DNA from 3 places in the Alkaliphilus sp. B6464 genome. Region 1 is predicted to be linked to each of the others. Evidence: predicted binding sites of a transcription regulator. Region 1 holds the regulator's gene; each other region holds the start of a gene.
What was found. Region 1 encodes HrcA, which represses chaperone genes, less so after heat shock. Its sites were predicted from a motif close to TTAGCACTCNNNNNNNNNGAGTGCTAA; they were not measured.
Positions count from the first base shown of each region.

Region 2: a site for HrcA is predicted at 2,063-2,089, ahead of groES (co-chaperone GroES). Genes of this name have one in related genera too.
Region 3: a site for HrcA is predicted at 1,661-1,687, ahead of htpG (molecular chaperone HtpG). Genes of this name have one in related genera too.

Region 1 covers NZ_CP058557.1:3,017,110-3,022,104, forward strand. The annotation lists gene dnaK (molecular chaperone DnaK) at 1-1,299, opposite strand, end outside; gene grpE (nucleotide exchange factor GrpE) at 1,348-1,914, opposite strand; gene hrcA (heat-inducible transcriptional repressor HrcA) at 2,028-3,056, opposite strand; gene hemW (radical SAM family heme chaperone HemW) at 3,157-4,296, opposite strand; gene lepA (translation elongation factor 4) at 4,389-4,995, opposite strand, start outside.
Region 2 covers NZ_CP058557.1:631,983-636,977, forward strand. The annotation lists gene groL (chaperonin GroEL) at 36-1,661, opposite strand; gene groES (co-chaperone GroES) at 1,721-2,005, opposite strand; gene HYG84_RS03110 (DUF554 domain-containing protein) at 2,253-2,963, opposite strand; gene HYG84_RS03115 (DNA-3-methyladenine glycosylase family protein) at 3,130-4,005, opposite strand; gene HYG84_RS03120 (GNAT family N-acetyltransferase) at 4,131-4,655, opposite strand; gene HYG84_RS03125 (YcdB/YcdC domain-containing protein) at 4,652-4,995, opposite strand, start outside.
Region 3 covers NZ_CP058557.1:2,487,016-2,492,010, reverse strand. The annotation lists gene htpG (molecular chaperone HtpG) at 1-1,582, opposite strand, end outside; gene HYG84_RS12455 (helix-turn-helix domain-containing protein) at 1,810-2,496, opposite strand; gene arsB (ACR3 family arsenite efflux transporter) at 2,940-4,013, opposite strand; gene HYG84_RS12445 (arsenate reductase ArsC) at 4,083-4,484, opposite strand; gene HYG84_RS12440 (ArsR/SmtB family transcription factor) at 4,519-4,836, opposite strand.

The DNA.
Region 1 (4,995 bases):
TCCGCCTAACTCAAATCTTCCAAGGGTAATATTATCCCCTGCCATTTGTCTTTCTCCTTGTAATACGTGGATATCAACTGCAGGTTGATTATCAGCAGCAGTAGAGAACACCTGACTCTTTCTCGTAGGAATTGTTGTGTTTCTTTCTATTAATTTTGTAAAGATTGAACCTACTGTTTCAATTCCTAATGATAATGGAGTTACGTCTAATAATAATACGTCTTTTACTTCTCCTGTAAGTACTCCTGCTTGAATTGCAGCACCTAAAGCAACACACTCGTCTGGGTTAATTCCCTTATGTGGATCTTTACCTGTTACACTTTTTACAGCCTGTTGTACCGCTAGTATTCTAGTTGAACCACCAACTAAAATTACTTTATCCACTTCATTAGCGGATAATCCCGCATCGCTCATAGCTTTTTTAACTGGTCCTAAGGTTTTTTCTACTAAATGAGATGTAATTTCATCAAACTTAGCTCTTGTTAAGTCCATATTCAAATGTTTTGGTCCTGTGCTAGTTGCAGTAATAAATGGTAGATTAATATTTGTTGTCATAGTACTAGAAAGCTCTTTTTTAGCCTTTTCAGCAGCTTCATTTAATCTTTGTAGAGACATACTATCCTGTCTTAAATCTACACCTTCTTGCTTTTTAAATTCTTCCGCAATGTAGTCTATTACTACTTTATCAAAATTATCTCCACCTAAGTGGTTATCTCCACTTGTTGATAGCACTTCAAATACTCCATCACCAAGTTCTAGTATAGATACGTCAAATGTTCCTCCACCTAAGTCATATACTAATATTTTTTGATGTTCCTCTGTTTTATCTAGTCCATATGCTAACGATGCAGCTGTTGGCTCGTTTATAATTCTTTGTACATTAAGTCCTGCAATTCTACCTGCATCCTTGGTTGCTTGTCTTTGACTATCTGAAAAATAAGCTGGTACTGTAATTACTGCATCTGTTACAGTCTCTCCTAAATAAGCTTCCGCATCCGCCTTTAATTTTTGAAGAATCATCGCAGAAATATCTTGAGGTGTATATTGTTTTCCATCAATATTTACTTTGTGATCATATCCCATTTGTGTTTTAATAGACATAATCGTTTTATCAGGATTTACTACTGCCTGTCTTTTAGCAGGTTCCCCTACAATTCTCTCTCCATCTTTACCAAATGCTACAACTGAAGGTGTTGTTCTATTTCCCTCGCTATTTGCAATAACTACTGGCTCTCCACCTTCTAATACAGCAACACATGAGTTTGTAGTTCCTAAGTCAATTCCAATTACTTTACCCATCGTGATTTCCTCCTTATATATGAATATTTTAAAATATTATTTTATACTTTATCTTGATACTTTAACCATCGCTGGCCTTAATACTCTATCATTTACTTTATAACCTTTTTGGAGTATATCTATAACACAGTTAGCTTCTCCATTTGTTTCCTCCTGCATTACTGCATAATGAAGATTCATATCAAAAGGTTTTCCTAAAGCTTCAATTTCTTCTACTCCATGTTTAGCTAGAGTATCTATTAATTGCTTATACACTAAATTAATTCCTTCTAGTAAAGAATTATCTTCATCGATATCGGTTTGGGACTGTATAGCCCTTTCTAAATTATCTATTATATTTAGCAAATCCGATGCAATTTTTTCATTTGCATAAAGATAAATTTCACCTTTTTCCTTTTCTACACGCTTCTTGTAGTTTGAGAAATCTGCTTGAAGTCTCTGAAATTGGCTAAAAACATCTTCGTATTCTGCTGTCTTTTCTGCTAATTTCTCTTCTAAATCTTTAAGATTTCCATCTGTTTCCTCAATTTCATCCAAGGTAGCTTCTAGGTTGTTATTCGCAGTTTCTTTGTTTTCTTCTATGCCTTCAACCTCTTCTCGTTTAATATCTTTCAAAATATTCCACCTGCCTTATTATCATTATCATTTTATGTAAAAGAGCAAAATTAATATCAGTCAAAACATGGATAGAAGTGTAAAATGCTAAGCACTTTACACCATCATTCTATCTATTTATATCTATTCTTCAGCAATTCACTAATAACTTTGCTAACCTCTGCCATTACACTTACAACAGTAGAATAATCCATCCTTGTAGGTCCAATAACACTAAGCCAGCCTAGAGTTGTATTATCTACCTTATAGGTGGCCGTAACTAAGCTACAATCCTTTGCCTCTTTATATATATTTTCGCTTCCAATTGAAACACTAAGGCCTTCATTGCTAAAAGAAGTAATTAAACTGCTTAATAGTTCCTTTTCTTCTAACAATTCTAGAAAGGATTTTGCCTTAAAAATATCATTATACTCCGGGAAGTTAAATATGTTCATGGCTCCATTCAAAAACATATTTATATGACTAACTTCATCTAAAGATTGAAATATTTCAGGAATTATTTTATCTATTATGCTACTAGAATTTATAAACTCCTCACTTAATATTTCAATTAATGATGCCTCAATATTTTTAATAGCCAGACCATGAAGTTTATCATTTAAAAAGTTGGACATCGTTTGAAAACTACTTTTACTAACTTGATCACTTAATCTGATAATAGGTTTCTTTACCATACCACTATCTGTAACTATGACAGCCAACATATTCTCTGTATCAATCGGAACCAATTGAATATGTTTTAATTTACTTTCCTTTATTTGTGGTGCTAAAGCAACAGCTGTATAGTTAGTAAGCTGTGACAATAACTTTGAGCTATACTGTAATATTTGCTCAATTTCAGCAACCTTATTAAACAAGTCTAATTCCAAATAATCTCTTTCAATATCCACCATCTTTTTTAATGACATAAATTCATCTACATATAATCTGTATCCTTTGTCAGATGGAATACGTCCTGCTGAAGTATGAGGCTGTATAATAAATCCTAATTCTTCTAAGTCAGCCATTTCATTTCTAATTGTTGCCGGACTTACTCCCAGATCATATTTTTTTGATAATGTTCTTGAACCAACTGGCTCTGCTGTTTCAATATAATCCTGTATAATGGCCTGAAGTATTTTAAGTTTTCTTTCATTCAACATAGAACCACCTCGGATTGTTAGCACTCTATCTTGTTGAGTGCTAATGATTCTGTCTTTAAAATATCATTTCATTTTATTTTTGTCAATAGTTTTTTTCATATTAATCTAATAACATTTCTTGAAAAACAATATTAGAGAGATCAATACCCTTTTGAGTAAGTTTAATATGCTTTTCATCCCAATATAGTAGATTCTGCTCCTTAAACTTATCAATTTGGGACTTATATATTTCAAATGGCGAAATATTGAATCGCTTAGTAAATTCTTCTATAGAAACTCCTTCCATCATCCTTAAACCTAAAAACATAGTTTCGCTAATTTCATCCTTAATTGAAACATCTGTTTCATTTTCTATAGGTACTTTACTCTCTTTCAATAAGCTAATATATTCTTCTATTTGATTTACATTGCTAAATCTCTTTTTATTAAAATAAGAATGTGCCCCCGAGCCTAAACCTATGTAGGGTTTATTCTGCCAATATATCAAATTGTGCTTGCATTTAAATCCCGGTTTAGCAAAATTAGATATTTCATAATGATTATATCCATTTTTCTCTAAATATTCTATTGTATAATGATACATTTTTAATTCTACTTCTTCATCAGGAAGTAGAATTTTTCTGTTTTTTACCCAATCATAAAATGGAGTTTCTTCCTCCACTATTAAACTATATGCTGAAATATGAGGTATTTCTAATGATACAATTTTCTCCAAACTTTCTTGCCAGTCACTTTTCTTCTGTCCTGGCAGAGAAAACATTAGGTCTGTATTAATATTTGAAAATCCTGCATTTCTAGCTTCCTCTAAATTTTTTATATAATTCTCAAAGCTGTGGATTCTACCTAATGTTCTTAGTAAGTTATTCTGACATGCTTGCAGCCCTATACTTAATCGATTAATTCCGCTCTCATAATATGTTTTTAACTTATCATAAGTCAAAGTCCCCGGATTAGCCTCAATAGAAACCTCCGCATCGGCTTCTATTGAGAAATATTTGCCTACTGTCTCCATAATCTCAGCTATTTGGCTTCCACTTAAAATAGATGGAGTACCCCCACCAAAAAATATTGTGCTTATTTTGTAGTCTTCTAAAACAGATTTATATAGAGTTATTTCTTTTTTTAATGATTTTATATAATCCTCAATTAGATGTTTCTTTCCACCATAAGAGCTGAAATCACAATAGTAACATTTTTTTTCACAGAAAGGTATGTGTATATATAGTGATATTAAATTCATATTTTTATTCACCACCAATTTATTTAGGTTTTACTTGATAACATAAAACTAGTAGTACTCCCTAAGGCATACTACTAGTCTTGTAGGTATTATTAATCATCTAGCTTAAGTACAGACATAAAAGCTTTTTGTGGCACTTCTACGTTTCCTACTTGTCTCATACGTTTTTTACCTTCTTTTTGTTTTTCAAGAAGCTTTTTCTTTCTTGATATATCTCCACCATAACATTTAGCTAATACATCTTTTCTAAGTGCTTTAATAGTTTCACGAGATATTATTTTAGCTCCAACTGCTGCTTGCAGTGGTATTGGGAATTGATGTCTAGGAATTTCATCTTTTAGCTTTTCGCACATAGATTTTCCTCTTGAATATGCTTTGCTCTCATGCACTATAAAAGATAATGCATCTACCTGCTCACTATTTATCAGAATATCCAGTTTAACTAAATCGGACTGACGATATCCTATAAGCTCATAGTCTAAAGAACCATATCCCTTTGTCCTTGATTTAAGCGCATCAAAGAAGTCATAAATCACTTCATTTAGAGGCATTTCATAATGAAGATTTACTCTAGTATCATCAATATACTGCATGTCTTTCATTTCACCACGGCGATCTTGACATAGTTCCATAACTGCGCCAACATAAGTATTTGGAACCATAATTGTAGTCTTAACAATAGGTTCCTCCATAATACGT
Region 2 (4,995 bases), 1.0 Mb from region 1:
ATCAAGTATTTAACCCATTTAATATTCAGATGTTGTTACATCATTGGCATTCCGCCGCCCATGCCTCCTGGCATCATTGGCTCATCTTCTTTAATATCTACAATAGCACTTTCTGTTGTTAATAACATAGCTGAAATAGAAGCTGCATTTTGTAGTGCTGATCTTGTTACCTTAGTTGGGTCAACAATACCTGCTTCAATCATATCTACATATTTTTCATTTAGAGCATCAAATCCTATGCCTTTTTCAGAGTTAATTACCTTCTCTACAATAACTGAACCTTCAAGTCCAGCATTTTCTGCAATTTGTCTTAATGGCTCCTCTAATGCTCTTCTAACGATTCTAACCCCTGTTCTTTCGTCTCCTTCTGTTGTTTCAAGTAAAGCTTCTACTGCTGAAATAACGTTTACAAGTGCTACTCCACCACCAACTACAATACCTTCTTCTACAGCTGCTCTTGTAGCGTTAAGGGCATCTTCAATTCTTAGCTTTCTTTCTTTAAGTTCTGTTTCTGTAGCAGCACCAACTTGGATAACTGCAACTCCACCAGAAAGCTTAGCTAATCTTTCTAGTAACTTTTCTTTATCAAAATCAGAAGTTGTATCTTCTATTTGGTTTCTAATTTGACCTACTCTATCTTTAATAAGCTGTGAATCACCAGCACCCTCAACAATTGTTGTATTATCTTTATCAACCTTAACAGTTCTAGCTGTACCTAACATATCAATTGTTGCAGTTTTTAGATCATATCCTAATTCTTCAGAAATAACTGTAGCTCCTGTTAAAATTGCAATATCATCTAACATTGCCTTTCTTCTATCTCCAAAGCCTGGTGCCTTAACAGCAACACATTCAAAGGTTCCTCTTAATTTGTTTACTACTAATGTTGCTAATGCTTCGCCTTCTAGATCCTCAGCAATGATTAATAATCTTCTACCTTGTTGTACTATTTGCTCTAATACTGGAAGAATTTCTTGTACATTTGTAATCTTTTTATCAGTTACCAAAATATATGGATCGTTAAATACAGCCTCCATCTTGTCGGTATCTGTTACCATATATGCTGATAAATATCCTCTATCAAATTGCATACCTTCTACAACTTCTAAAGTAGTTCCCATAGATTTAGATTCTTCTACAGTGATAACTCCATCATTACCTACCTTTTCCATAGCATCTGCAATTAGATTACCGATTTCTTCATCCGCAGCTGAAATTGAACCAACTTGTGCAATAGCTTCTTTACTTTCTACTTTTTTAGAAATATTGTTTAATTCAACAACTGCCGCATCCACAGCTTTTTGAATACCTTTTTTAATGATCATTGGATTAGCCCCAGCTGCCACGTTCTTTAATCCTTCTCTAATAATAGCTTGAGCTAATAAAGTAGCTGTTGTTGTACCGTCACCAGCAACATCATTAGTTTTAGTAGCTACTTCTTTAACTAATTGAGCACCCATATTTTCATAAGCGTCTTCTAATTCAATTTCTCTAGCTATAGTTACCCCATCATTTGTTATTAATGGAGAACCAAACTTTTTATCGATTACTACGTTTCTTCCCTTTGGTCCTAAAGTTACCTTAACAGTATCCGCAAGTTTATTAACACCGATTTCTAATGAACGACGAGCCTCTTCAGCAAACTTAATTTCCTTAGCCATAATAATACCCTCCTAGTCCTTATTTATATTAATTAAACCCATTATGTAATACTATTTTACTATTCAACAACAGCTAAAATATCATTTTGTCTTAATATTGTGTATTCTTCTCCATCAAACTTAACTTCTGTACCAGCATATTTAGAGAAGATTACTTTATCTCCTGCTTTTACTTCCATAACAATTTCTTTACCTTCAACTACTCCACCTGGCCCAACTGCCATAACCTCTGCTAACTGTGGTTGCTCCTTTGCGCTACCTGGCAGTACAATTCCACTTTTTGTGGTTTCTTCAGCTTCTACTCTTTTAATAACTACTCTGTCTCCTAATGGCTTAATGTTCATAAATCAAACCTCCTTGGAAATTTTTTATTTTTTTAATACATTGTTTTTTGCTCATTATTAGCACTCGTACTAAGTGAGTGCTAATTACATTTATAATGTTATCTAAAAGTGATTTTGCTAGCAAATGCCAATATTGGCTATTATATTCTATTATCTAAAGATATATTCGCTTTTTTCTTTATATCTCTACATTTCACTGTTTTACTAATTTTTTAATATTTTTTTAGTATCTTCTAAATATTTTTGTTTAAAGGCCTATTAATCCTACTAATTTTAATATATAAGGCTGTACTATGTAATATATTATAGGTATAAATACAGCTGGTAGCATATTACCTACCTTTATTCTTTTCACTTCCATTATATTAGATGCAATACCTATAATTAATAGTCCACCTATAGCAGACATTTCTGCTATTACCGTTTCTACCAAGAAGGGTTTCATAAATGTAGCTGTAATAGTAATTAAACCTTGATAAATAAAAACCGCTATACCAGAAAATGCAACTCCTATACCTAAAGTAGATGAAAATATTATTGCAGAAATACCATCAATCAGAGACTTAGCAAATAAAATTTCATGATTACCAGTTAGTCCACTTTCTAGAGCACCCATAATCGCCATAGCTCCAACACAATAAATTAAACTAGCCGTAACAAAACCCTTAGCAATTCCACCTTCCTTGTTACCAACTTTAGTTTCTAGCCATTTCCCTACATTTTCTAGCCTATCTTCTATTTTTGCCATTTCTCCTATTATAGTGCCTATAACAACACTTGAAATCATAAGTAGTATATCTCCAGTTTCTAGAGCTCCCGATAAGCCTATAACAAAAACACTTAAGCCTAGTCCTTGCATTATCGTTGCCTTATACCCTTCTGGAATACCTTTTCTTAAAAAAACTCCGCCAATTCCTCCAGCTATAATTGCTATAGCATTTACAATAGTTCCTAACATCGATTCATCCCCCAGTTGTTTAACATATGAAAATTTTATCCCCACATCCGTAATGGATGTGGGGACTTAAATATTTAATATTCCTAATCTTCCACTGTATTGATATTATCACTATTTTACATCCTTTTCAAGCTAAAACTCTCATGGTGATAAACTATACAATAATCTATTTCCCTATTCCAAGTTCTCTAGCATAGTAAAATAGATACTGTTGTGCATACCCACCATATTTTCCAAACTTATCTCTAGCAAACTCTTCGATTTTTTTATTAGGTGTGTCTTCATGAAAATAAAAATATTCCATGACTCTTTTAACCCATACATCTACAGGGACTGCTTCTACCTTTCCCATAGCAAATACTAAAATACAGTTAGCTACTTTAGGCCCTACTCCACTAAACCTACGCATAGCTTCAAAGCAATCTTCACTATTTAATTCTTTTAATTGTTCTAAAGAAATATTTTCATCAATCACTGCTCTAGCTGTATTTAAAATGTACTTAGATCTATATCCCACTCCGCAGGCTGCTAATTGTTCTTCCGACAAATTATAAATAGCCTCTGGAGTTGGAAAACTATAATAGTCCTTTCCACCATATTGTCCTAAATATTCCCCAAAATTTTCACTTAACAATCTTACAGATTTTTTTATACGAGGTATAGCATTGTTAGCAGAAATAATGAAAGAGATTAAAGTTTCCCAAGGTTCCTGCTTAAGTATTCTAATTCCATCGCCAAAATTAGTAGCGTCTTTCATAACCTCATCATCTTTACTTAAATCTTCTTTAATTTTCCCGTAGTTGTTATTTAAATCAAAATAAGAAGTCCATATGTTATTAAAATCTTCTATATTTGTATTGCTAAAAACGATTGTATCTTCTTCTTTTCTTACATTTAAAATTTTACCATAGGCGACTCCAATATAGCTTCCATCATCCTCTAGGTCCCATCTAAAACATTGACCACATTCAAAAATATGCTTGGGTTCAAAATCTCTTATGTTTTTTAATATTACTTTATTATCTTTATGTAGAATTTCCAACTAAATCTCTCCTCTCCATATATCTTACAGCTAATAATTCTAAAACTACATATATACTTATGTCTTTGCTTATTATACCCAATATTAAATCCCTAAAAACCTTCTGGTCTCTAGGGATTGTAATCTTATTTAAAATCAAACAAAAGGTCTATTTCAACTCTATCATTTAACAAACCTTTATTATCATAAGCAGCTTCATTAAGTCCACAAATATTGAATCCTTCTTTAATAAAAAACTTAATAGCAGGGTAATTATAATTTTCTACTTGAACAATAATACCTCTAGCCTTGTTAAATCTAGCAAATCCTTTCGCTGACTTTACAAGCTTTCTACCAATATTTCTTTGGCGCACATCCTCTTCTACCCAGAGGTTTATTATTTGTAGAAGATTATTATGCTGAGTACATAACATCTCTATATATCCAAAAATTCTTTCATTCTCCTCTATTAAAAAAGTCTTAGTATATTTACCTTTCTCATCCATTAATTTAATACTATACTTCTCTTCATGACTTTCTCCCAGTTCTTTTATCTCTAACTTATAACTAGACCCTTCCTTACTAACCTTATAATATTTATTAGATTTAAGGCTATAGTCAAGTCTTTTTATATTGTCAATATCATCCGCTACCATTTCACGTATAATCATTGATAATTTTCCTCCGTGGACATGTAGGACACGGGCTCATATATAGAATATGCCTCATAAACCTGATTTCCTGTAACTATATCAAAGTATAGCTTTCTTATATCTTCTTTTTTAGTTGATTGATAACTATAAGTAGCTACTGGTCTATAGTGGGTATAAAATGACCTAACAACTGCTATTCCATTATATTTCATATCTAAAAGTTGTTCACTATGTTTTTGCTCCACATCCTCTAGGGACACTACTACTTCTGACATAGGTACTACTGTACCGTTGAAGTTATTAGAGTATTTAATAACCTTCCCACCATGAGAAGAAACATTTACTTTAACTATGTCAC
Region 3 (4,995 bases), 530 kb from region 1:
TTACATCCTTTACCTTATCAGATAATATAGTTTTCATTTTTTCAAATAATTCCTTATTGGCTGTATCTTCAGTACCTGAAGCATTTTCATTCTCTTGATCTTCAATACCTAAGTCGCCAGCAGATACAGATTTAAACTCTTTTTCCTTATAAGCCATTAGAACTTTTAATACAAATTCATCAATTTCCTCTGTCAGATAAAGAATTTCAAATCCTTTTTCTGTTACCAACTCAGTTTGAGGCAATTTCTCTATTCTTTCATTAGATTCACCTGTAGCATAATAAATATATTTCTGATCGTCAGCCATTCCCGAAATATACTCATTTAAAGTTACAAGTTTCTTTGCTTTTGATGAATAGAACATTAATAGGTCCTGTAGCATGTCCTTATTGCTTCCAAAGTCACTGTATACTCCATATTTTAATTGTCTGCCGAAAGACTTATAGAACTCTTCATATTTATCTCTATCATCCTTTAATAAAGCTAACAATTCATTTTTTATTTTATTTTTAATGTTTTTTGAAATTAATTTAAGCTGTCTATCGTGTTGTAACATTTCTCTAGAAATATTTAAAGATAAATCCTCCGAATCTACCATTCCTTTTACAAAGCTAAAATAATCTGGAAGTAAGTCCGAGCACTTATTCATAATAAGTACACCATTAGAATATAACTCTAATCCCTTCTCATATTCCTTTGTGTAGTAATCAAAAGGTATTCTTTCAGGAATAAATAAAATTGCATTATACCTTACAGCACCATCAGCACTTATATGGATATGTTTTACAGGCTTATCAAATCCATAGCGTTTTTCAGAATAGAAATTATCATAATCTTCTTCAGTAAGTTCGTTTTTGTTTTTTCTCCAAATTGGTACCATACTATTAATTGTTTGCTCTTCTAAATAGTCTTCGTATTCATTTTCGCTACCCTCTTTGAATTTCTTTATAGTAACATCCATTTTAATTGGATATCTTATAAAGTCTGAGTACTTTTTGATTATATCCTTTAATCTATATTCTTCTAAATACTCATCATATTTTTCATCTTCTGTATTCTCTTTTATTTTTAGAATAATTTCTGTTCCAACTGTATCTTTTTCCCATGGTTCAATAGTATATCCATCTATTCCTTGTGACTCCCATTTGTATGCTCCTTCACTATCAAGAGCTTTGCTAATTACGGTAACTGTTTCAGCTACCATAAATGCTGAATAGAAACCAACTCCAAACTGTCCGATTATATCATATCCATCTTTTAATTCATTTTCCTTTTTAAATGCTAGAGATCCGCTCTTTGCAATAGTTCCCAAATTATCTTCTAATTCTTCTTTTGTCATCCCTATACCAGTATCGATGATTTTTAATACTCTGTTTCTTTCATCTAAAATAATCTTTATGTAATAATCATCTTTATCAAATTCTAAGGTATCATCAGTTAATGCTCTATAGTATATTTTATCAATAGCATCACTAGCATTGGAAATTAGTTCTCTCAAAAATATTTCCCTATGAGTGTAGATTGAGTTAATCATTAAGTCTAATAACCTTTTGGATTCAGCCCTAAACTGTTTTGTTTCCAAATAAATCTCTCCTCTCTCAATAAAAACTACAAATAAAATTTTGACTATAATAAAAAAGTAGTATAACATTATATTTTATTAGCACTCTCAATCACCGAGTGCTAACTCTTAATCTTTATATATCATATTACATTTTTCTTGTCAACAGCAAACCTACTAAAATAAAAAATTATTATCTTAATTAGTGGTATTGGTTATAACAATCTACTATGTTTAATCATCATTTTCTATACTAACTCAAACTCTACCTTTACACATTTTCCAATTACTTTAATTCTGCTTAACTCTGTAGTATCTGGATCCTCTCCTTTAACTCCAGTAGAAATGATTATTTTATTATTTGATTCTTTTCGCAGTTGCCTAATCATCTTTTTATTGTTAATTTCAAATAAATAAATGCAATTATTTTGTATTTCACTTGTCAAATGAATTGTAATAACATCATCTTTTTTTATACGGAATACTTCCATCTTATTATCTGGTGATTTAATAAACAGTACTTTATCCCAGCTATGGCCATCTATTTTTTTCCCTAAAACAGGCAATTCTTTATAGCCTACTATTTTATTATTATTTATTTCATGTATAGGAAATTTCTTAATAATATTGGACAAAGCATCAGACCACTGATCTGTAGGCTCCACAGTATAAAACTCATCTTTATTATTATTTTTACGTTTTTTTTCAATAGAATTAACCGGCTTTTCTTCCTTTTTATCTTCTTGATACATAAACTCCAATTTCTCTCCTAATGCTTCTAAAATATTTTCAGCTACTTTTTCATTAACCACTTTTTTGCCTGATTCTATTTGAATAATATAACTTGCTGTTAAACCACACTTCTTTGCTAATTCTTTTTCTGTAATTTTTGCTTTAATTCTTGCCTCTTTTATTTTTGCAGCAATACGACTCATATCGACACCTCTTTCATACTTTATAATTATTGGAAGCATCCTATTAATAATAATTATATTGCTAATATAGACTTAAAACAAGCAGAACATATATATGATCCATTAATGTGCTATTGTTGTCGTAAAAAATAGTCGCACAGAACTTTTTACTTACAACACAGTTACTTGCTACTTATATTTTAAATTGCTTTTTTATAAAGTTGGGAAGATATTTATTTAAAACTATCTATTTTTAATATCATTTCGCAAAAGCAAAAACTACACCTTTTATAGATGTAGTCAATTAAGTATTAAACTATTTATTTCTTGATTTTCTCTCATCTTTAAGGGACTTTCCATTTTTGTCTTTTTTGTTTTCTTCAGGAAAAATTTAAAATAAAAAGCTGACTCAAGTCATATAAAACCACCTAAGTCAGCCCATTTTTATTTGTTCCTATTTTATATTAGTTTCCCTTACCCACTTCTGGAAACCAATGCCTTGTACTATTAGCTATCTTAACCAATGCAAGCATTACTGGCACTTCTACTAATACTCCAACTACTGTAGCTAAGGTTGCGCCAGAATTCAATCCAAATAGTGATATTGCTACTGCTACTGCAAGTTCAAAAAAGTTACTTGCTCCTATCATTCCAGCAGGTGCTGCTATACTATGAGGCAATTTCCAAGCTTTTGCCCATCCATAGGCAACAATAAATATAAAGAAAGTTTGAATCGTTAGGGGCACAGCAATTAATGCAATGTGTAGAGGATTACTTAAAATAACATCGCCTTGGAAGGTAAATATAATAATTAGTGTTAATAATAGTCCTATAATAGTTACATTATCAAACTTCTTCAAAAATACATTTTCAAAATATTCTATTCCCTTATTTTTTACAATGTATTTTCTAGAGAAGTATCCACCAGCTAATGGAATAACAATAAATAGAATTACAGATAAAAATAAGGTTCCATAGGGTACAACTACATCTGTTACTCCTAGTAAAATAGCTACAATAGGAGTAAACGCAAATAAAAGAATAAGATCATTTACTGCTACTTGTACTAGAGTATATGCAGGATCTCCTTTAGTTAAATGTCCCCATACAAATACCATTGCTGTACAAGGAGCTGCTCCTAGTATTACTGCACCTGCTAAATATTCATTTGCTAGAGCTTCAGGAATTAAAGCACTAAATACTACTTTTAAGAAAAATGCTGCTATTGCATACATAGTAAAAGGCTTAATTAACCAGTTTGTAGCGCAAGTTACAATTAGTCCCTTTGGTTTTTTTGTAGCTTCTACAATACTAGTAAAATCAATTTTTAGCATCATTGGGTAAATCATTAACCAGATTAAAATTGCAATTGGAATAGAGATTTCATAATAGGTAAACTTATTTAATACTTGAGGAACTATTGGTAAAAACTGTCCTATTACTACCCCAATTACAATGCAAGCTGCTACCCATACTGTTAAATAAGTTTCAAAAAACCCTAAGCCCTTTCCTTTTTGTTCAATGCTTTTATTAGTCATTACACAACCCCCTGTTCAATAAAATTTATAATTGCATTGTTCCTTATTATTAGGAACTGTATTAATAATCTACAGTTCCTTATTTTCTACTCTTTTAATAAGGTCTTCTACTTTAGTTTTAATTAGATCTCTCGTATTTCTAAATCCTTCAATAGGACCGCCTGATGGATCTTCAAGCCCCCAATCCTCAGTATGACTACATGGTACAAATGGACAAACTACATTACAACCCATTGTAATAAGTATATCTGCTTCTTCTAGAATATCAGTTAAAAGCTTAGGATAATGCTCACTCATATCAATACCTGCTTCTTCCATTACCTTAACAGCTCCAGGCTTTACTTCGTGATAGTTTTCTGTTCCAGCTGAATATACTTCTAGTACATGACTTCCTAATTTTTTTGCCCAAGCCTCTGCCATTTGAGATCTGCATGAGTTGTGGACACATACAAATGCTACTTTTTTCTTCATATTAATTCCACCTCTCGCCTTAATTTAAATCAATTTAAGTGCAGTCTTTATTATATCCTTCACATATACAGCCCTCTTTAAAGGAAGTTAGCTCCCTAATAAACTGTTGAAATTCATCTACCTTTTCCTGATTAATTGAATAAAATACCCACTTTCCTTCTTTTCTTGCCTTTACAAGTTCGCATTGTTGTAAGATTTTCATATGATGAGAAATAGTTGGTTGGGTTAAGTTTAAACCATCCATAATATTACAAGCACAAAGTTCTCCACATGAAAGCATATCTAAAATAAGCAATCTATTTTTATCAGCTAAGGCTTTTAGTAATTCTACTTTATCTTCTATTGTAATCACCTTCCTATATATAACTAATGAGATAAGCCATCACTTGCCATAACATCGATGACTTATATTAAATGAGAAAATTTTATATTCTTTTTAAGATTCGGTATGTTTTATAATTATCAACCTTGCCCGAAAACCAGGCTTTCCTTCTATTTTTCTTAATATTAA